DNA from 2 places in the Sphingopyxis indica genome. Region 2 is predicted to be linked to the other one. Evidence: predicted binding sites of a transcription regulator. Region 2 holds the regulator's gene; the other holds the start of a gene.
What was found. Region 2 encodes LexA, which represses DNA repair genes until DNA is damaged. Its sites were predicted from a motif close to GTTCCNCNCTTGTTCT; they were not measured.

Region 1 (11,118 bases), 980 kb from region 2:
AGTCGCCGCTTGGCGGGCCGCGGTCCTCGCTCCCAAAAGGGAGCCATGACAAAGGTCGACCAAATCGACGAGGATGCGGCATTGGCCCGCCCCGACGGCTTCACCCCGTTGAGCGCGGAGGACGAATTCGCTCGCCTCCTGCTGCGCCCGCACTTTGCGGTTACCTGCGAAACGCTGGTGCTGGCGGGGTTCGATGCGATCGAGCGCCTGACCGCCGTGCAACCGATCGAAGCGACCGGCGCGGACCGGTGCCGGATCGCGCCGCACCGCTGGCGCGCCGTTTTGACCGCCGGAACGCAGCATGTTCTGATCGCCCACAATCACCCGTCCGGCGAAGCTCGGCCCAGCCGTGCCGATCTCGATTTCACGCGCAAAGCCGCCGATTTTCTCGCCAATCTGGGCGTCGACCTGATCGACCATCTGATTTTCGTCGACACGGGGTATTTCAGCTTTCGCCGCGCCGGGCTGCTTTAGAAACCGCAATTGCCGCAATGTGGCGATTGGCGCTTGATGTTCGCCAAATGCGCGTCTAGAGGACCGCCCTGCCCTCGCGCCGGTCCGCCGGCGCCGGATCGGTCGGGGAGTAGCTCAGCCTGGTAGAGCACTGTCTTCGGGAGGCAGGGGCCGGAGGTTCGAATCCTCTCTCCCCGACCATTTCACCGCGAATATCGCGACATTGGCAGTTTTTCCGTCGTCGCTTCTTGTAACGCGGCGCGCAACATCCTAGATTGCCGGTACGCCGCCATGGTTTCCCCCTTACCATCGCGGCGAGTGCCCCGTCAGCATGACGCGGGTGCGTCCTCCCTGGACCCTGGCCACCTCGTACCCCGGTACGAGGTGGTTTTTTATTCGGCAGCGAGCGGCAGCGAATTATCGCCCGGAAAAAGGTCCGCCAGTTCGGTCAGAAGCTCCGAAAACCACTGCGCCAGTCGCGCAGCACGCGCGGCGTCGGGGTAGCGATCGCCGCCCAGATAGAGGGTGCGGTCGATCTCGATCTGAACGGCGTCGATCCCCTCTGCGGGTCGCCCGTGCGTCCGCACGATATGCCCCCCCGCATAGGGTTGATTGCGTCCCACAGGCTCCCCGAGTCGCGCGGCGGCCGCGATCACGCGTTCGACCAGCTCGGGATCGGCGGTCGCGCCGTGGCGATCGCCGACGATCAGGCGCGCGCCGTGACCCGATTGTCCCGGCGGGATCGGCGGCATGCTGTGCAGGTCGATCAGTATCGCGCGTCCAAAGCGGTCGCGCACCGCCGCCAGCTCGCCGGCGAGCGCAGCGTGATAGGGGCGGTGAAGCCGGTCGAGCCGCCATTCGAGCTCGGCCCGGTCAAGCGGGCGGCGCCACAGCGGACCGCAATGCGGCAGCCGCGTCGGAACGACGCCCAGCCCGGCGCGTTCCTTGCGTCCCGGCGCCGAAAACTGCGGACGCAGCATCGGCGCGACTTCGCCCGGCGCCATCTGTCCTTCGCCGCGATTGCAGTCGGCGACGGCGCGCGCCCACATGGCTCGCACCACAGTCGCGCCGCTCTGTTCCGCCCCGGCGGCAATCCTGTCGCACCAGCTGTCCTCCAGCCGCTCCAGATCCTCTTTGGACACGCGCGCCGCCGCCAGTATTTCGGGCGGATAAATGCGTCCGGCATGGGGGATGGACACGACGACGGGGCCGTCGGCCGCCGGACGGTTGACAGCGATTGCCGGGAGCGGGATGCTGGGGCGCGCCATCAGAGAGGGGTGGCAAAAAACGGACCGCGAATCCAGTCGTCCTCGCCAATTTGTTAAATCTCTGCCGTTATGACGGCGCTTCGAAACGAGGGATACGCCGCCCATTGTGCCGGCGCAAAAACGATCAAAGGCTTCTTTTTCGAATGATTCGCATCTTGCTGGCCGAGGACGATGACGTGATGCGCGAATATCTGGCGCGCGCGCTGACGAGTGCCGGCTACCACGTCACCGCCGTCGATCGCGGAACCGAAGCCGTCCCCTATATCGATTCGGGAACGTTTGACCTGCTGCTGTCGGACATCGTGATGCCCGAGATGGACGGAATCGAACTGGCCCAGCACACCGCCAGGGTGGCGCCGCAGACGCAGGTGATGTTCATCACCGGTTTCGCCGCAGTGTCGCTGCGCGCCGAGGAAAATGTGCCGCAGGCGAAGCTGCTGTCCAAGCCCTTCCACCTCAAGGATCTGGTGCGCGAGGTCGATGCATTGTTCGACAGTGCCGACCGGTCGCACCAACAATAATCGCATTTCGTCGCGCGGGGGGCTTGCCAGCCCGCGTGGAGGCCTTTAAGGGGCGCGTCACCCCGAAACGTGTGGGCGTGTAGCTCAGTGGTAGAGCACTGTGTTGACATCGCAGGGGTCGCAAGTTCAATCCTTGCCACGCCCACCATTTTTCTTCCCTTACCGTCGTTTCGAACCGCCTTCGCGGATCAGCCCCCGCTCGCGATGCGCGAGCGCAGCCCTTGCAGTTCGCGCGGCGACAGCGGCGCCAGCGCGCGCGCCGGCTTGCCCTTGCGCAGCCTTGCCCGGTCCTTTTCGGAAGGCTCGATGCGGCGCACGCGCACCGGGGCATGACCCTGGGCGCGAATGCCGAGCTCTTCGGCGGCGCCCTTCGACAGGTCGATGATCCGCCCGCGCCCCGCAAACGGCCCGCGATCGTTCACCCGAACGACGATCCGGCGCCCCGTATCGAGCGAGGTGACCTCGACATAGGTCGGGAGCGGCAGCGTGGTGTGCGCCGCGGTGATCCAGCCGGCGCGAAACTTCTCGCCATTTGCGGTGCGGTTGCCCGATTCATTACCGTACCAGCTCGCATAGCCGACCGCGTCATAGGCGGGCGCCGCTGCGGGCACATAGGTCGTGCCGCGCACGGTATAAGGTGGGCCCACTCTGACCGGCGTGTCTGCGACGGGGCGGTAATGGCCGCCCGCGCAGGCCGCGAGCGTCAAAACCGCCAGCGCCGCGCTTGCCGACCGGATAAGCCATCGTCCCCGCATCGCCGCGACCGTAGATCGTCGAACGGCCGATGGGAAGCCCGCGCAGACGCCGCGCCGCGCGCTTCGTCCCGTCGCCGCGGGCTGGACAGTGGCGGCGCTGTTCCCTAATCGTTCGCGCGTGAACGACCTCCCCGCCTCGCCGCCCGACATCCCGTCCCCCGATCCCTCGGACCCGCCCTATCTGCGCGGCCTGAACGGCCCGCAGCGGCAGGCGGTGCTGACGACCGAAGGCCCGGTGCTGATGCTCGCCGGCGCGGGCACGGGCAAGACCGCGGCGCTGACCGCACGGCTCGCGCACATCATCGCGACGCGGCGCGCATGGCCCTCCGAAATCCTCGCGGTCACCTTCACCAACAAGGCGGCGCGCGAGATGCGCGAGCGTATCGGACGGATGATCGGCGACGCGGTCGAGGGGATGCCGTGGCTCGGCACCTTTCACAGCATCTGCGCGAAGATGCTGCGCCGCCATGCCGAACTCGTCGGCCTGCAGAGCAATTTCACGATCCTCGATACCGATGACCAGCTTCGCGTCTTGAAGCAGTTGATCCAGGCCGACGGGCTCGACGAAAAGCGCTGGCCCGCGCGCCAGCTCGCGGGGCTGATCGACAAGTGGAAGAATCGCGGGCTGACCCCCGCCGACCTCGATGCCGCCGACAAGGAGGCTTATGCCGACGGCAAGGGGCAGCATTTCTATGCGCTCTATCAGGCGCGGCTGAAGACGCTCAATGCCTGCGACTTCGGCGACCTCTTGCTCCACATGCTCGTCATTCTGAAAACGCACCGCGACGTGCTCGAACATTATCAGCAGCGTTTCAAATATATCCTCGTCGACGAATATCAGGACACCAACGCCAGCCAATATCTCTGGCTGCGGCTGCTCGCGCAGGCGCGCAAGAATATCTGCTGCGTCGGCGACGACGACCAGTCGATCTATTCGTGGCGCGGTGCCGAGGTCGCGAACATATTGCGCTTCGAAAAGGACTTCCCCGGCGCGACGGTGATCCGCCTCGAACAGAATTACCGCTCGACGCCGCAGATCCTCGCCGCGGCGTCGGCGCTGATCGCGCAGAACAGCGACCGGCTCGGCAAGACGCTGTGGACCGAGCTCGATGCTGGCGACAAGGTCCGCGTCGTCGGCGTGTGGGACGGGCCCGAGGAAGCGCGGCGGATCGGCGAAGAACTCGAAGACCTCCAGCGCCAGAACATTTCGCTCGACCGCGCTGCGATCCTCGTCCGCGCGCAGTTCCAGACGCGCGAGTTCGAGGATCGCTTCATCGCGATCGGTATGCCCTATCGCATCGTCGGCGGCTTTCGCTTCTACGAGCGCGCCGAGATTCGCGACGCGCTCGCCTATCTGCGGCTCGTCCAGTCGCCCGCCGACGATCTGGCGTTCGAGCGTATCGTCAACGTCCCCAAGCGCGGGCTCGGCGACAAGGCGATGGCGCGCATCCACCAGTTCGCGCGGATCGAGCGCGCGCCGCTCTTCCACGCGGCCTCGCGGATCACCGAAACCGACGAACTGACCCCGCAGGCACGCCGCCAGCTCGCCAATTTCGTCGCGCAGATGCGCGGCTGGCAGGCGAAGGCGAGCGAGCTGTCGCATCCCGAGCTGACGCAGCTGATCCTCGACGAATCGGGCTACACCGCGATGCTACAGGCCGACCGCAGTGCCGAGGCGGCGGGGCGGCTCGAAAATCTCTCCGAACTCGTCCGTGCGATGGAGGACTATGACTCGCTCGAGGCGTTCCTCGAGCATGTCAGCCTCGTCATGGACCGCGACAATGACGATGCGAGCGAAACGGTGACGATCATGACGATCCACGCCGCCAAGGGCCTCGAATTCGACCATGTCTTCCTTGCGGGCTGGGAGGACGGCGTCTTCCCGTCGCAGCGCGCGATGGACGAGGGCGGGACTGCGAGCCTCGAAGAGGAACGCCGCCTCGCCTATGTCGCGATCACCCGCGCCCGCCAGCGCGCGAGTATCTATCATGCGGCCAACCGGCGCATCTATGGCCAGTGGATGAGCAGCATCCCGAGCCGCTTCATCGCCGAAATTCCGCCCGAGCATGTGGAGAGCGAGAACAGCTTCGGCGGCGGGCAAAGCCTGTGGCGCGCCAACTGGTCGGCGCAGGGCGATCCCTTCGCGCATGTTGCCGAGCGCAACCCCGCGCGCACGATGACGCGCGGCCCCGCGTGGCAGCGCGCGGTCGCGCAATCCTCGACGATCACCCGCGCGCCCGCGCCGTCGGAAAAAGGCCCCGCCGCCTCGGTCGGCGCCAAACCGCGCAGCGATCTCGCGATCGGCATGCGCGTCTTCCACGAAAAATTCGGCTATGGCGAGATCATGGACATCGACGGCAACAAGCTGGAGGTCGAGTTCGACCAGGCGGGCCCGAAGCGCGTCCTCGATGGCTTCGTGCGTGCGGCCTAACATCTTTCTCAACTCAATTGCTTGTGTTACTGCCGTGTTGCGACCGCGAGTCGCGATCGGGAGAGAAATCCATGAAAATAAAGCTCTTGGCGGGCGCGATGGCGCTCGTCCTGGCCGGCTGCTCGGAGAACCGGAGCGATCGGACCTATGAAGGCAGTTCGGCAAGCGAATCGCTGTCCGATGCGGCAGGCGGACCCGACGTGGCCGTCACCGCCGCGCCGGGCGTCGCATTCCACTATGCCTATGCCTTCCGGCTCGACGACGATCGTATTGCCAATGTTCAGGAACGACATGCCGCAGCCTGCGAGGCACTCGGCATCGCCCGCTGTCGCATCACCGGCCTGAGCTATCGCCTCGTGCGCGAGAATGAAGTCGAGGCGCAGCTTCGATTCAAGCTCGACCCCGCCATCGCGCGCAAATTCGGTCGCGACGCGCTTGCCAGCGTCGAAAAGGCCGAGGGCGTCCTCGCGGAGACCCGGATAGACGGCGAAGACGTCGGCACGCAGATCGACGATTCGCAGCATCGCAGCGCCGAGCTTTCGGCCGAAGTCGCCCGCATCGAGGCGCGGCTCGGCAAGGGCGGGCTCGGTGACCGCGAGCGCACCGAATTGCAGGAGCAGCTTGCCGGGCTGCGCGAGCGATTGACCAGCGAGCGTGCCGTGCGCAGCGACGGAGAAGCGATGCTCGCGACCACGCCGATGGTCTTCGACTACATCGGCACCGGCGGCCTTCCCGGTATCGGCTATGGCAATCCATTCAGCGATGCGGCCGCCATGCTCGTTCGCAGCGGCAGCCTGCTTTTGTCCTTCGTTCTGGTCGCCGGTGCAGCGATATTGCCGTGGGCCATCGCCTGGGTTTTGGCGCTTCTACTGTGGCGATCCCCGCCGGTTCGGGCGCTCCGTGGCCGCCTGTCGCGGGCGTCGACCAGCGAAGCGACCGTCAAAGCCGACTGAGAAGCCGATCTGTGCCGCGCCGATACGTTTTGATTTGGAACCGGAAGGGTCGCTGGTGGAGCCGAGGGGAATCGAACCCCTGACCTCTGCAGTGCGATTGCAGCGCTCTCCCATCTGAGCTACGGCCCCGCGACCGGGCGGCTCTTAACGAGCCCGCCCGGCGGTGGCAACGGCTTTTCTGACCATCGGGCCGTCCGCCGCATAAAAAGTGGGGGTGAGAGATATGGCCAAAGCTTGGCATCTGGTGAGTCGCCCGCAGGGGCTGCCGACGATCGACAATTTCGCGCTGCGCGACCTGCCCGACGCGCCGCTCGACCATAATCAACTGCGCGTCCGCAACCGCTGGCTTTCCGTCGATCCCTATATGCGCGGGCGCATGAACGACGCCAAAAGCTATACGGCGAGCTTCCAGATCGACCAGCCGATGACCGGCGGCGCGATCGGCGAGGTCGTCGAGAGCCGCATGGAGGGCTTCGCGCCCGGCGACCTGATCCTCCATATGGGCGGCTGGCGCGACGGCGGGATCATCGGGCTCGACATGTCGCCGTTCAAGCTCCCCGACGAGGCGCTCGCGACAGGCATGGCTCCGCAGACCTTCCTCCACAATATGGGGCTCACCGGCGGCACCGCATGGATCGGCCTGCTGCGTATCGCCGCGGCCAAGCCCGGCGACACCGTCTTCGTCTCGGCCGCGGCGGGCGCGGTGGGCTCGGCGGTCGTGCAGATCGCCAAGGCGCGCGAGATGGCGGTGATCGGCTCGGCCGGCGGCGCGGAAAAATGCGCCTGGGTCAAGAGCCTCGGCGCCGATGCCGTGGTCGATTACAAGGCCAGGCCGGTGCTGGCCGGCCTGTCCGAAGCCCTCGAATCGCTCGGCAAGCCCGGCATCGACGTCTATTTCGACAATGTGGGGGGCGAGCATCTCGACGCGGCTTTCGCGACCGCCAACGACTTCGCGCGCTTCGCGATCTGCGGCATGATCGACGTCTATAACGACGGACACCCGCAGGAGATGAAATATCTGATCCGCGCGATCCCGGCGCGCATCCGCATGGAAGGCTTCATCTACACCGACCAGTTCTTCGAGTGCATGGAGGAATTCTACGCCGACATGGGCGGATTGATCGCAAGCGGCGCGGTGACGATGCGCGAGACCGTGCATGACGGGCTGGAGGCCACGCCCGACGCCTTCCTTGGCCTCTTTTCGGGGCAGAATATCGGAAAGATGCTCGTCCGGGTTTAGGCGGAAAGCGATCGCCACGAAGCGTTGAGCTATTTTACGACCTTGTCATTCCCGCGAAAGCGGGAATCCAGTTCCAGCGTTGCTTCTGGATTCCCGCTTTCGCGGGAATGACAACGGCTAAGAGAAGGTCAGCTCCCGAAACCCACCGAAAGAAAGTCAGGCATCGGGCCGTTCCAGCCGTCGTCGGGGCCATCGTCGTCCCGACGCGCAGGCCTGGCGCGCGGCGCCTCTGTCTTTGGTGCCCGCTCCTTGCGGCGGTCGTCTTCCTTGCGCGCCTCGCGCTTCGGTTCGTCCTTGGCCTTGCGGCCGCCGCGGCGACCCCGGCCGCCGGTCTTGGGTGCGGCCTCGCCTTCGCCTTCGTCGCTCGCCGTCTCGCTGCGTCCCAGCACCTCGATCTTCGTGCCGGTCAGCTTCTGGATATTGTCGATCGCCTCGTCGTCCGACGGGGTGATCAGGGTGAAGGCGCGGCCCTTCGCCCCCGCGCGTCCGGTGCGGCCGATGCGGTGGACATAATCGTCGGGATGCCACGGCGCGTCGAAGTTGAAGACGTGGCTCACGCCCTTCACGTCGAGCCCGCGCGCCGCGACGTCGGAGGCGACGAGGATGTTGATGTCGCCCTTTTTGAAGCGGTCGAGTTCGGCGATGCGGCTCGACTGGTCCATGTCGCCGTGGATCTCGCCCGCGCGATAGCGGTGGCGCTGCAGCGACTTGGCGAGTTCGCGCACCGTCGTCTTGCGGTTGCAGAAGATGATCGCGGTCGCGATATCCTCGTCCTCGATCAGGCCGCGCAGCGTCTCGCGCTTGCCGCGCTCGCTCGTCTTGACCAGGAATTGCGCGATATTCTCGTTGGCGGTCGCGGGGCGCGCGACCTCGATCGTCTTGGGGTTCGACAGGAATTTGTCGGCGAGCTTCTTGATCGGCGGCGGCATCGTCGCCGAAAAGAGCAAAGTCTGGCGATTCGCGGGCAGCTTGGTGCAGATATTCTCGATGTCGGGGATGAACCCCATGTCGAGCATCCGGTCGGCTTCGTCGATCACGAGCAGGTTGCAGCCGGTGAGCAATATCTTCCCGCGCTCGAACAGGTCCATCAACCGGCCGGGGGTCGCGATCAGCACGTCGACGCCCTTTTCGAGCGCCTTGATCTGGTCGCCCATCTGGACGCCGCCGATGAGCAGCGCCATCGAAAGCTTGTGATATTTGCCGTATTTCTCGAAATTTTCCGCGACCTGCGCGGCGAGTTCGCGCGTCGGCTCGAGAATCAGCGAGCGCGGCATCAGCGCGCGGGTGCGGCCGTGCGCGAGGATGTCGATCATCGGCAGCACGAAGGACGCCGTCTTGCCCGTCCCCGTCTGCGCGATGCCGATCATGTCGCGCATCATCAGGACCGAGGGGATCGCACCCGCCTGGATCGGCGTCGGCTCATCATAGCCGGCTTCGCTGACGGCGCGCAAAAGTTCGTCGGAAAGGCCGAGGTCGGCAAATTTCATAAGGTCATCATGTCCGGAATAGGTTACGGCGCGACGTCCCACATCCGCCATCGCTGCCGCGGCCCTTGGGGAATGCGCGGCGAAAAGTCAAGGAATGCCGACGATATTCGCGATCAGTCGTCGTCGTCGCGCGGGACCGGCACCATCAGGCGGAACTTGTCGACCTCGCAGCGCGCGCCGGTGCGCGCGTGAATTTCGTCGCGATCCTCGCAGAGCCGCCCGTCCTTGTTGCCCTTCATGTAAAAGCCCGCATAGAAATCGAGCGCGCGGCAACCGCGATTGAGCTGCGCGCGCAGGCGCTGGTTCTGGCGCGTGATCAGGTCGATGCTGTCGCGCTGTACCGCCTGCATCCCCATGATGTCGCGCATCGCGACGCATTTCGGCGCCTTTTTCTCTTTCCACACGATCGGCGTCTCGCGAATGCGCGCCGAGGGGGCGGGCGGTGCCGAAAAATTGGTGAGCGGCGAACGGCGCGCGGGCACGCGGATGATCAGCTGCTGCTCGATAACGACCTGGAAATGCGCAAGCGGCGGCTCGAGCGAAGGGGCCGGCACCGCCACCGGCAAAGGCGCCGGAGCCGCGTCGCCGGCGACCGACAAGGCGCCGAGGATGAGGGCGGCCGACGTCAGCACAAGCGCGGCCCCGCGCCTTCAACGCCAGTCGAGATCATGCTGTCCACGCTAAGCTCCCGCGCCACTGCCGGCTGGACGAAAGGCCCGCTTTCGTCCATCCCCCTTTAACACCCGTGATTGAACAGCAAATGAATTGATCGGGTGTCAAGTCACACCCAACCCAAGACCGAGCGGTTCGATGCCTCACACCCCCTCCCCCGACCTTTTGAAGCGCCTGCAAAAACTGCTCGGCCCCAAAGGCTACACCGACGATGCCGACGCGATGGCGCCGTGGCTCACCGACTGGCGCGGCAAATATCATGGCCGCGCCGCCGCGATGCTGTCGCCCGCGACCACCGAAGAGGTCGCGGCGGTGGTGCGGATGTGCGGCGAGGAAGGCGCGGCGCTGGTGCCTCAGGGCGGGAACAGCGGCATGGTCGGCGGCGCGACCCCCGATGCAAGCGGCACGCAGCTGCTGCTCAGCCTGCGGCGCATGAACCGCATCCGGTCGATCGACCCGGCGGCCCGGCTCGCCGTCGCGGAGGCCGGCGTCATTCTGGAAAATTTCCACCATGCGGCGCTCGACCACGGAATGCGCTTCCCGCTGACCCTCGGCGGCAAGGGATCGGCGACGATCGGCGGGCTGGTGTCGACCAACGCCGGCGGGACGCAGGTATTGCGCCACGGGACGATGCGCGCGCTCGTCGCGGGGATCGAAGCGGTGCTGCCCGACGGGCGGATTTTCGACGGCCTCGCCCCGCTCAAAAAGGATAATCGCGGCTACGACCTCAAACATCTCTTGTGCGGCGCCGAAGGGACGCTCGGCATCGTCACCGCCGCCTGTCTGCGCCTCGTTCCCGCGGCAACGTCGCGCGCAACCGCGTGGATCGGGCTGGCATCGCCCGGCGAGGCGCTGTCGCTGCTCCGCCGCCTCGACGCGGCGCTCGGCCGCCAGCTCGAGGGGTTCGAGCTCATTCCGCACGCCTGCCTCGACGCCGTGCTGCGCCACATTCCGCAAACGCGCGCGCCGCTCGCGAACGACCACCCCTGGTACGCGCTCGTCGAGCTAGCCGGCGATGCCGGCGACGACCTCGAAACGGCGCTGCAGGCCGCGCTGGCCGACGCTCTCGACTCGGCGCTGATCGACGATGTCGTGATCGCGAAGAACGAGGCCGAGAGCGAAGCCTTGTGGAAGCTGCGCGATTCGATTTCGGAGGCCGAGCGTGCCGACGGGCCGGCGCTCCAGCACGATGTCAGCGTGCCGGTCGATCTGATGCCGCGCTTCATCGCCGAAGACCCGCAGCGCCTGTCGGCCGCCTTTCCGGGGGTGCGAACCGTATCGTTCGGCCATCTCGGCGACGGCAATGTCCATCACCATGTCCAGCCGCCTGCCGATGTC
Region 2 (11,118 bases):
GAAGGTCGATCCGGGCTGGCGCCGCGCCTGCGTCGCGCGGTTGAACGGGCTGTCCGCATAATCCTTGCCGCCGATCATCGCGACGACCTCGCCGTTCGGGCGCATCGCGACGAGCGCGATCTGCGCCTTGCCGAGCGGCGCGCGCGCCACCGCGCGGCGCGCCGCGGCCTGGAGCCGCGAATCGAGCGTCGTGCGGATCGTCTGGCGCGCATAGCCGACGTCGCTCAGCTTGCGTGCTTCGGGCAGCGCCCAGTCGGCGAAATAGGTGCCGGTCGGCAGGTCGGCGCGCGAGCGCGGGTCGATCCGCGGCGCGCGCAGCGTCTTCGCCTGCCCCGGCGTGATATAGCCCTCTTCGGCCATCGCATCGAGGACGAGGTGCATCCGCTTTGCGGCGAGGTCGGGATTGCGCGTCGGCGCGAGGCGCGAGGGCGCCTTCACCAGCCCCGCGAGCATCGCCGCCTGCGCAGGCGTCAGCTTTTCGGGCTGGCGGTTGAAATAATGGAGCGAGGCGGCGCGCAGGCCATAGGCGTTGTCGCCGAAATAGGCGTTCGACAGATAGCGTTCGAGGATCTCGTCCTTGCTCAGCCACGCCTCGAGCCAGAAGGCGATCAGCGCCTCGCGCGCCTTGCGCCCCAGCGTGCGCTTGGGCGAGAGGAAGGTGAATTTGGCGAGCTGCTGGGTGATCGTGCTGCCGCCTTCGGTGCGGCCCGAGGTGATGTTCGTCCACAGCGCGCGGCCGATGCTGCGCGGGTCGATGCCCCAATGGCTGTAAAAGCGGCGATCCTCGATCGCGAGGAAGGCGCCGCTGACATGCTTCGGCAATTTCGCGACCTCGACCGGCTTCTCGACGATCGCCCCCGTGCGCGCGATCGGCGTGCCGTCGGACGCGAGCAGGGTGATCTCGGGCGGCGCGATCGGTTCGAGCGATTTCGACAGCGGCGCGGTGATCGCGAGCCATGCGACGAGCACCACGAACAGCAGCGCAAGCCCCGCAAAACCGCGCCCGGCCCACCGCAACCGCCGCCGCCACCGCGACTCGGGGCCCGACGCCCCCTCGCCCGGCGGGACGAGCGGCACTTCCTCGGCCGGCGGCGGCGGCGAGGTGAAAAGCGGATGGTCGAACGCGGTCATGCCGGCGGCCGTATTACACTTGCAATACAGGCGAAGCAAATGCGTTCGGTGGCGGTTGTAGTGTGGTGGCAATGGGGTGGGACGCGGACGTTCGCCTGCTCTCTTTCGTCATCCCGGACTTGATCCGGGATCCACAGCAGCGCCGAAGTCATGGACCCCGGATCAAGTCCGGGGTGACGATGATAAATAGGGCAGCAACCGGTCGATTCCAGCCGTCGAGCGCAATCGGCCGCACGACCGACATGGAATGAAGCATGAGGCTTGCCTCCTCCCCCCTTGCCTTTCGCGCCGCGCATTGCTTCGGTCCGCGGCGATGACGAGCAAACCGACTCACCTCGACGACAGCGGCGCGGCGCATATGGTCGACGTCGGCGCCAAGCCCGCGACCGAACGGCGCGCCGTCGCCGGGGGGCGTATCGCGATGTCCGCCGACGCACTCGCCGCGATCCGCAGCGGCAACGCGCCCAAGGGCGACATACTCTCGACCGCGCGCATCGCCGGGATCATGGCCGCCAAGCGCACCGCCGAGCTGATCCCGCTCTGCCACCCGATCGCGCTGACCAGCGTGGCGGTCGATTTCGCGTGGGAGGAGGACGGCATTTCGGTGCGCGCGGCCGCGGCAACGACCGGCCCGACGGGGGTCGAGATGGAAGCGCTCACCGCGGCGTCCGTCGCGCTCCTCACCCTCTACGACATGGCGAAGGCGCTCGACCGCGCGATGCTGATCGGCGATATCCGCCTGCTCGAAAAGAGCGGCGGCCGCTCGGGCGACTGGCGCGCCGAATGAGCGCGCTCCTCCCCGTCGAAGAGGCGCAGGCGCGCCTGCTCGCGCTTCGGCCTCCGCTTGCGGGCGAGAATGTCGCTTTTTGCGACGCACTCGGCCGCTATCTGGCGGAGGATGTCGTCGCGCTGCGCGATCAGCCCGCCGCGCCGTTGTCGGCGATGGACGGCTATGCGGTCCGCTGTGCCGATCTGCCCGGGCCGTGGACGATCGCCGGCGAAAGCGCCGCGGGCGGCCCGCCCGCCCATGCGCTGGCGGCGGGCGAAGCGATGCGCATCTTCACCGGCGCGATGCTTCCCGAAGGCGCCGATACCGTCGTCATTCAGGAGGATGTCGCGGCCGAGGGCGGGCGGCTGGCACTCACGACCTCCGACGCCATCCGCGAGCGCCAGCACGTCCGCGCCCGCGCGAGCGATTTCGCCGCGGGCGAGCGGCTGCTCGCCGCCGGAACCCGCCTCACCCCCGGCGCGATCGCCGCCGCGGTGATGAGCGGGGCGAGCCAGCTGCACGTCGGCGGCCGCCCGCGCGTCGCGATCCTGACCACCGGCGACGAGCTTGTGCAACCGGGCCGCCCGCTCGCGCCCGGCCAGATCCCCGACAGCAACGGCGTGATGCTCGCCGCGATGCTCGCGGGCGAACCCGCGCGCACCGGCCTGCCGCTTCACGTCGGCGATGCGCGCGCGCGGATCGCCGCAGCGCTTCAGGATCTCGCGCGGCATCACGACGTGATCGTCACCGTCGGCGGTGCGTCGGTCGGCGACCACGATCATGTGCAGGGCGCGCTCGGCGACGCCGGGGGCCGCGTCGATTTCTGGAAGGTCGCGATGAAACCCGGCAAGCCGCTGATCGCGGGGACGCTCGGCGACGCGCTGCTGCTCGGCCTACCGGGCAATCCCGCCTCGGCCTTCGTGACCGCGACGCTGTTTCTCCTGCCGCTCGTCCGCCATCTCGCCGGCGCGGCGGCGCCGCTGCCGCCGGTCCTCTCGGCGCCGCTCGCAAAGCCGCTTGGGCCGGGCAAGACGCGGCGCGACTATCTGCGCGCACGGCTCGATCGCGGCGCACTGCATCTGTTCGACGGGCAGGACAGCGGCCGCACCTTCCCGCTCGGCGGCGCCAACGCGCTGGTGATCCGCGACATCGGCGCCCCGGCGCGCGCGGCGGGCGAGCCGGCGGACTATATCGCCATCGCTTGACAAGTTCCGCTCTGTTCCTCTATCGTTCTCCATATGTCCGGATATGGCAGCATGGAGACCTAAGCGATGTTGACCGCGAAGCAGCATGAACTGCTCCACTTCATCCAGCAGAAACTCGACGAAAGCGGCATCTCGCCCTCGTTCGAGGAGATGAAGGAGGCGCTGGGCCTCAAGTCGAAATCGGGCATCCACCGTCTAATAAGTGCCTTGGAAGAAAGGGGTTTTCTTCGCCGCCTGCCCAATCGCGCGCGCGCGCTCGAGGTGATCCGGCTCCCCGAGGGCGCGAAGAGCGCGATGCACGACCATCGCGACAATGTGACCCCGCTGCGCAAGGCGCCGCCGGCGCTCAAGCCGGTCGCCGCGAACGACATCGTCGAAGTGCCGCTCCACGGCCGCATCGCCGCGGGCGTGCCGATCGAGGCGTTCGAGGATCACAACCAGCTCGCGGTCCCCGCGGCGCTGCTCGGTGCGGGCGATCATTATGCGCTCGAGGTCTCGGGCGATTCGATGATCGAGGCGGGCATCCTCGACGGCGATTATGCGCTGATCCAGAAGGCCGACACGGCGCGCGAGGGCGACATCGTCGTCGCGCTGGTCGACGGGCAGGACGCGACGCTCAAATATTTCCGCCGCGAGGGCCGGATGATCCGGCTCGACCCGGCGAACAGTTCCTACGAGCCGCAGCGCTACGAGGCCGAGCGCGTCATGGTGCAAGGGCGTTTGTCGGGACTGCTTCGTCGTTACCACTGACCGCAAGCGGGCGCCGCCACGGATGTTCGTCGCCGCGGCGTAGCGCGGTGGCAACCTGCGGCGCGCTTCCGAGATAGAGCGCGAGCCCGCCGCTTTCGGCCAGGCTGTCGCGGTCGACCGTCAGCCAGCGTGCGCGGCATTCGCGCGGCAGCCAGCGGTGGCTGATCACGACATCGGCCGCAGCGCAGGCGGGCGCCATCGCCGCGCCGTCGATGCGGTCGTAGCCGCGCTGCGCGAGGATCGTGCGCCCGCGCTGGCGCCAGCGGCAGAAATCGCGGTTGCACGCCACATGGTCCAGATCGGTGAGCGCGCCGAGCGGTTCGTCGACCCCCGCCGCCTCGGCCATCGCATCGCGCACATAGTCGCCCGCCCGCCCGCGCAGCAGCGCATAGCCGCCGCCCGGCACCGCTGCGGCGATGTGCCGCCCGTCGCCGCTGACCAGCAGATCGGGACGCGGCTGCGCGAGCAGCGCAGCGCCGCCGGCGAGCAGAGGGAGGAGCCCGGCAAAGCGCCAGCGCCGCTGCCACAGCAGCAGCCACAGTCCGCCGAGCACGGCGAGCGCGAAACCCCAGGCGGGAAAGATCGGCAGCGCCGCGACCGCGCCCGGCGCCGCCGCGACGTGATGCGCGAGCGCGATCAGCGCGGCGAGCGCCTGTCCGGCGACCCACCAGAAGAGCGCACCGATCCCCGCCGCGTCGAACAGCAGCGCCAGTGCCTCCGCCGGCATGATGACGAAAGTCGTGAGCGGAATCGCGACGACGTTGGCGAGCGCGCCATAGAGTCCCGCCTTGTGGAAATGGAAAAGCGCGATCGGCGCGAGCGCGACCTCGACGACGAGCCCGGTTATGACCAACCCCGCGATGCCGCGGCCGAAGCGCACGACCCACGGCTCGTCGCCCCGGCCCACGAAATCGCGCATCCAGCGGCTCTCGTGCAGCGCGATGATCGCGGTCACCGCGGCGAAGCTGAGCTGAAAGCTCGGTCCGACGAGCGCCTCGGGCCGCCAGACCAGCACGAGCAGCGCCCCCGCCGCGACGAGGCGCAAGGTGATCGCCTCGCGCCCGAGCAGGAACGCCGCGAGCACGAGCAGCGCGGCGATCAGCGAGCGCAGCGTCGGCACCTCGGCCCCCGCGAGCCAGGTATAACCCGCACCGGCCAGCGCGCCCGCCGCCGCCGCGAGCGGCAGCACATGGCCCGCAAGCGCGAGCCGCCGATTGAGGCCAAGCAGACGCATCGCGAGCAGCATCGCGAAACCGACCACCGCGGTGACGTGCAGCCCGCTGATCGACAGCAGGTGCGCAAGCCCGCTGCGCCGCATCGCCTCGGCATCGTCGTCGCTGATCGCGCCGCGATCGCCGGTGACGAGCGCTGCGGCGACCCCGCCGGGCGATCCCGGCACCGCTTGATGAATATGCGCGCTCAGCCGTGCGCGCAGCGGCGGCCGCCCTTCCCCGGCGCCCGGCGCGCGGGCGATCTCGCCAAGCGCCGTGCCGACCGCGCCGATCTGGTCGAACCAGGCGCGCTGCGCGAAATCATAGCCGCCGGGCAGGCCTGCGGTCGGCGGCGGCATCAGCCGCGCGCGCAGCGCGATCGCCTCGCCGGGCACGATTCCCCGGCCCTGCTCGCCGCGCAAGGTCACGCGCAGTCGCGGCGGCAGGTCGCGGCGCCCCGCGGGGCGCAGCACCAGCCGCACCTGCCCGCGCGCGGGCAGCGGTTCGACGCTTTCGACGACCGCCGAAAATTGCGTCGTCACGGGCCAGGCGAGCACCGGCGCCGCGACCCACGCCGCGCGCGCCCAGATCAGGAGGAACCCTGCCGCAACCGCGGCGCAACCGATCGCGACGACGCGCCCGAAGCGCCGCTGCCAGCCGATCAGCCATCCGGTGAGCGCGCCGCCGCCGAGCAGCAAGAGCAGCCCGATCCAGTCGATCTCGCGCGGCAAGGCGAACCAGCTCGCAATCCCCGCACCGAGCGCGACGGGCAGCCACAGCGCGATCCGTTCGCGGTCGGCGTCGAGCCGCGCCTCGACCCAATCGGCGATCCGCCGCGGCGCCCGCATCGGCGCCCCGGCAATGGGCGTTTGAAGCGGCCATGTTGCCATGCTAGGGGCACCCCCGATCCCTGCGGCGCCGGCTCTCGCGGCGCGGGCAACCTGATTGAAAGAGTCGCCAGTGGCAACCCAAAACCCCACCGATCCGGTCGAAGCGACCGGCGCCGATGTCGTAACGCGCTTTGCGCCTTCGCCGACCGGTTTCCTTCATATCGGCGGCGCGCGCACCGCGCTGTTCAACTGGCTGTTCGCCCGCCATCACGGCGGCAAATTCCTGCTGCGCATCGAGGACACAGACCGCGCGCGCTCGACCGAGGCGGCGATCGAGGCGATCCTCGACGGGATGCGCTGGCTCGAACTCGATTGGGACGGCGATGCCGTCTATCAGTTCGCGCGCGCCGACCGCCACGCCGAGGTCGCGCAGGAACTGCTTGCAAAGGGCGAGGCCTATCGCTGCTATCTGACGCAGGACGAGCTCGCCGCGATGCGCGCCGAGGCGCAGGAAAAGCGCAAGCCCTTCCGCGTCCGCAGCCCGTGGCGCGACCGCGACGACGGCGACCCCGCGCTCCCCCACGTCATCCGCCTGCGCGCGCCGCAGGACGGCGCGACGACGATCGACGACCGGGTGCAGGGCGAAGTGACCGTGCAGAACGCCGAGCTCGACGATTTCATCCTCCTGCGCTCGGACGGCACGCCGACCTATATGCTGAGCGTCGTCGTCGACGACAACGACATGGGCGTGACGCATGTGATCCGCGGCGACGACCATCTGAACAATGCCTTTCGCCAGCTCGCACTGCTCCGCGCGATGGGGTGGCGCGAACCCGTCTATGCGCATGTCCCGCTGATCCACGGCGCCGACGGGGCGAAGCTGTCGAAGCGTCACGGCGCGCTCGGTGTCGATGCCTATCGCGACGAAATGGGCTATCTGCCCGAGGCGGTGAACAATTATCTCCTGCGCCTTGGCTGGGGGCATGGCGATGCCGAGATCATCAGCCGCGAGCAGGCCGTCCAATGGTTCGACCTCGCGCACATCGGCCGCTCACCGTCGCGTTTCGACTTCAAGAAGCTCGAGAATCTGAACGGCCATTATCTGCGCGAGGCCGACAACGACCGGCTCGCCGCGCTCGCCGCACCGCGCGTCGAAACGCTGATCGGCCGTGCGCTTACTGGCGACGAGCACGCGCTGCTGGCGCAGGCGATGGAATCGCTGAAGCCGCGCGCCAGGACGCTGATCGAAATCGCCGAGGGTGCGACCTTCCTCTTCGCGCCGCTCCCGCTGGCGATGGACGAGAAGGCGGCGAAACTGCTCGCCGATGCGCCCGAGGGGCTGCTGGCCGCTGCGGCCGACAGGCTGCGCGCGCTGGACGACTGGTCGGCCGAGGCAATCGAGGCCGCGGTGCGCGAAACCGCCGAATCGGCTGAACTCGGCCTCGGCAAGCTCGCGCAGCCGCTGCGCGCCGCGCTCACCGGTCGCGCGGTTTCGCCGGGGATTTTCGACGTGCTCCTGCTTCTCGGCCGCGACGCGAGCCTGGCGCGACTTGACGCAGCGCACAATTATCCGGCAGGGGCGTAGCCACATCGCCTTCGGCCTCTAGCACAGGGAACAAACCATGACCGACAAGACCGCCACCATCACCCTGGGGGACAAGAGCGTCGAGAGCCCGATTCTGTCGGGAACCGTAGGGCCCGACGTCGTCGACATCCGCAAATTCTATGGTCAGACCGGGGCCTTCACTTACGATCCCGGCTTCACCTCGACCGCGAGTTGCGAGTCGAAACTGACCTATATCGACGGCGACGAAGGCGTGCTGCTCCATCGCGGCTATGCGATCGGCGAGCTTGCCGAACATTCGAGCTTCATGGAAGTCGCCTATCTGCTGCTCAACGGCGAACTGCCGAGCGCCGACGAGCTCAAGACCTTCGACAATACGATCACCCGTCACACGATGCTGCACGAACAGCTCGCGACCTTCTATCGCGGATTCCGCCGCGACGCGCACCCGATGGCGATCATGTGCGGCGTCGTCGGCGCGCTGTCGGCCTTCTATCACGACTCGACCGACATTCAGGACCCGCACCAGCGGATGATCGCGAGCCACCGGCTGATCGCGAAAATGCCGACGATCGCGGCGATGGCGTATAAATATTCGATCGGCCAGCCCTTCATCTATCCGAACAACGAGCTGAGCTACACGGGCAATTTCCTGCGCATGACCTTTGGCGTGCCGGCCGAGGAATATGAAATCGTCCCCGCGGTCGAACGCGCGCTCGACCGCATCTTCATTCTCCACGCCGACCATGAGCAGAACGCCTCGACCTCGACCGTGCGCCTCGCCGGCTCGTCGGGCGCGAACCCCTTCGCGTGCATCGCGGCGGGTATCGCCTGCCTGTGGGGTCCGGCGCACGGCGGCGCGAACGAAGCGGCGCTCAACATGCTGCGCGAGATCGGCCGCCCCGAGCGCATCCCCGAATATATCGCGCGCGCGAAGGACAAGGATGACCCGTTCCGCCTGATGGGTTTCGGCCACCGCGTCTACAAGAATTACGACCCGCGCGCGACCGTGATGCAAAAGACGGTGCGCGAGGTGTTCGCGGCGCTCAAGGTCAGCGACCCGGTATTCGACGTCGCGCTCCAGCTCGAGGAAATGGCGCTCAGCGACGATTATTTCGCCGAAAAGAAGCTGTTCCCGAACGTCGATTTCTATTCGGGCGTGATCCTGTCGGCGATCGGTTTCCCGACGACGATGTTCACCGCGCTTTTCGCTCTCGCCCGCACCGTTGGCTGGGTCGCGCAGTGGAACGAGATGATTTCCGACCCCGCGCAGAAGATCGGCCGCCCGCGCCAGCTTTACACCGGCCCGGCGCAGCGCCCCTATGTGCCGGTCGACAAGCGCTGAACCGCAGCACCATAACCATGGTCGAAGGAAGGGGTCGCTCGCGGCCCCTTTTTTTGGTTCAATGCAAATGGACGAGCTTGTCGGGATTGCGCACGACATAGATGCCGACGATGCGACCGTCCTCGATCTCGAGCGCGGTCGTCTGCACCTCGCCATCGGACTCGCGCGTAACGAAGCCCGGCAGGCCGTTGATCATGCCGGTGTGGAGCAAGGTCGAGCCATATTTGCCGAACAGCACCGCAAGGCTGCGGTGGACCTTCATCACCGTGTCGAAGCCGAGCACCGGAACGACCGCCGCGGGGCGCTTGCCGCCGCCGTCGGACCACATGCCGACGTCGGCGGCAAGGAGCGCGCCGAGTGCCGCCATGTCGCCGCTGCGCGAGGCGGCGAAGAAGGCCTCGGCGATTTCGAGTCCGCGCGCCTTTTCGAGCTTGTAGCGCGGGCGCGCCTCGCGGACGTGGGTGCGGGCGCGCGCGGCGAGCTGGCGCGCTGCGGCGGCGTCGCGGCCGATCGTCGCCGCGACCTCGTCGAAACCGACGCCGAAAACGTCGTGGAGCAGGAAAGCCGCGCGCTCCAAGGGGGAGAGCCGTTCGAGCGCGAGCATCAACGGCAGCGTCACGTCATCCGCAGGCTCGTCCTCGACGAGCGGTTCGGGAAGCCACGGGCCGACATAGGTCTCGCGCCGCGCCCGCGCCGATTTCAGCTGGTCGAGGCACAGCCGCGTCACGGTGCGGCGCAACCACGCCTCGGGCACCGCGATCGCGTCGCGATCGGCGCCGAGCCAGCGGATGAAGGCATCCTGCACGACATCCTCGGCATCGGCGACCGACCCCAGCATACGATAGGCGACGCGGACGAGCAGCGGACGCAGCGGGTCGAAACGCGCCGCCGCGTCCGCCGCGTCACGGGTGCCTCGCGCCTCCTCCATCAGGCAGCCTTGGCCGGGGCGCCGCCTTCGTACCAGAGGCCGAAGCCGACCGCGATGCGGTTCCAGCCGTTGATGATGTTGATCATCAGCGTCAGTTTCATCTGTTCCTCCGGCGTGAATTCAGCCTCGATCGCCTCCTTGGCAGCCTTGTGTGTGTGCCCCTGCGACAGCCCCGTCAAGGCGTCGGTCCAGGCGAGCGCGGCACGTTCGCGCGGCGTGTAGCAGGGCGCCTCGTGCCACGCGGCGAGCAGGTAGATGCGCTGTTCGCTCTCGCCTGCGGCGCGTGCTTCGGCGGTGTGCATATTGATGCAATTGGCGCAGCCGTTGACGATCGACGCGCGAATCTTGACGAGTTCGATCAGGCTCTTCTCGAGGCTGTCCTGCACCGCGAGCGAAGTCGCCATCCACTGCTTCATCAGCTGCGGCGCGGCGGCGAAGGGGTCGGTTACCTTGGTCATGTCCATGCTCCTTGGTTTGGGTTGCACCGATATGACGAGGCGGGATGCGCCGCTGTGACATGCGCCGCGAAAAAAATTCGCGCCGAGGGAGAAATCGGGTAGTTTGCGCCACCGACAGTAAAGGAAGGGGCGTGCCATGAAGTTTCTCGATGGTTTCACCGAACAGGCCTATGCGTTGCTGCGTATCGTTTCGGGCCTGTTGTTCCTCGCGCATGGCGTGCAGAAATTCCTGAACTTTCCGACCGATTTTCCGATGCCGCTCAATCCGATGCTCTATGCGGCGGGCACGATCGAGCTGGTCGCGGGCGCGCTCATCGTCCTCGGCCTGTTCACGCGCCCCGCTGCCTTTATCGCGAGCGGCATGGCGGCGGTCGGCTATTGGGTCGTCCACGGCAGCCAGAGCCCCTATCCGATCGTCAACGGCGGCGAGACGATCGTCCTCTACTGCTTCCTCTTCCTGTTCATCGCGACGCGCGGCGCGGGAATCTGGAGCGTCGACGGCGCGCGCAAGGCATAGAAGGCCGGCAAGTTTAGAAAGGCCGGTAGCGACCGATGGACGACGATCGGCATTTCATAACCTTGTCATTCCCGCGAAAGCGGGAGTGACAAAGAGAGAGGGACGGCCGCTTCCCACCCCAAAGCCGACATTCCCATAAATGCCGCGGCCTCTACGCCCCCGGCCCCTCATAGGCTTCGACGATCCGCCCGACGACCGGATGGCGAACGACGTCGGCGCTGGTGAAGCGGCTGACGCTGATCCCCTCCACACCCTCGAGCCGCGCGACCGCGTCGGCAAGACCCGAGGTTGCGGGCGCGGGCAGATCGACCTGCTTGGGGTCGCCGCAGATGACCATGCGGCTGTTCATGCCGAAGCGGGTCAGGAACATCTTCATCTGCGGGATCGTCGTATTCTGCGCTTCGTCGAGG

Region 1: a site for LexA is predicted at 3,097-3,112, ahead of KNJ79_RS11385 (ATP-dependent helicase). Genes of this name have one in related genera too.

What each region holds. Positions count from the first base shown of each region.
Region 1 covers NZ_CP076394.1:2,379,423-2,390,540, forward strand. The annotation lists gene KNJ79_RS11355 (JAB domain-containing protein) at 46-474, shown strand; tRNA gene KNJ79_RS11360 (tRNA-Pro) at 578-654, shown strand; gene KNJ79_RS11365 (N-formylglutamate amidohydrolase) at 846-1,721, opposite strand; gene cpdR (cell cycle two-component system response regulator CpdR) at 1,865-2,242, shown strand; tRNA gene KNJ79_RS11375 (tRNA-Val) at 2,316-2,390, shown strand; gene KNJ79_RS11380 (septal ring lytic transglycosylase RlpA family protein) at 2,431-2,997, opposite strand; gene KNJ79_RS11385 (ATP-dependent helicase) at 3,116-5,428, shown strand; gene KNJ79_RS11390 (hypothetical protein) at 5,500-6,381, shown strand; tRNA gene KNJ79_RS11395 (tRNA-Ala) at 6,435-6,510, opposite strand; gene KNJ79_RS11400 (NADP-dependent oxidoreductase) at 6,605-7,621, shown strand; gene KNJ79_RS11405 (DEAD/DEAH box helicase) at 7,750-9,108, opposite strand; gene KNJ79_RS11410 (hypothetical protein) at 9,222-9,740, opposite strand; gene KNJ79_RS11415 (FAD-binding oxidoreductase) at 9,919-11,118, shown strand, end outside.
Region 2 covers NZ_CP076394.1:3,355,880-3,366,997, forward strand. The annotation lists gene KNJ79_RS15640 (transglycosylase domain-containing protein) at 1-1,131, opposite strand, end outside; gene moaC (cyclic pyranopterin monophosphate synthase MoaC) at 1,445-1,918, shown strand; gene KNJ79_RS15650 (molybdopterin molybdotransferase MoeA) at 1,915-3,105, shown strand; gene lexA (transcriptional repressor LexA) at 3,172-3,855, shown strand; gene KNJ79_RS15660 (ComEC/Rec2 family competence protein) at 3,809-5,914, opposite strand; gene gltX (glutamate--tRNA ligase) at 6,027-7,481, shown strand; gene KNJ79_RS15670 (citrate synthase) at 7,519-8,805, shown strand; gene KNJ79_RS15675 (sigma-70 family RNA polymerase sigma factor) at 8,864-9,733, opposite strand; gene KNJ79_RS15680 (carboxymuconolactone decarboxylase family protein) at 9,733-10,191, opposite strand; gene KNJ79_RS15685 (DoxX family protein) at 10,328-10,708, shown strand; gene KNJ79_RS15690 (PhoH family protein) at 10,860-11,118, opposite strand, start outside.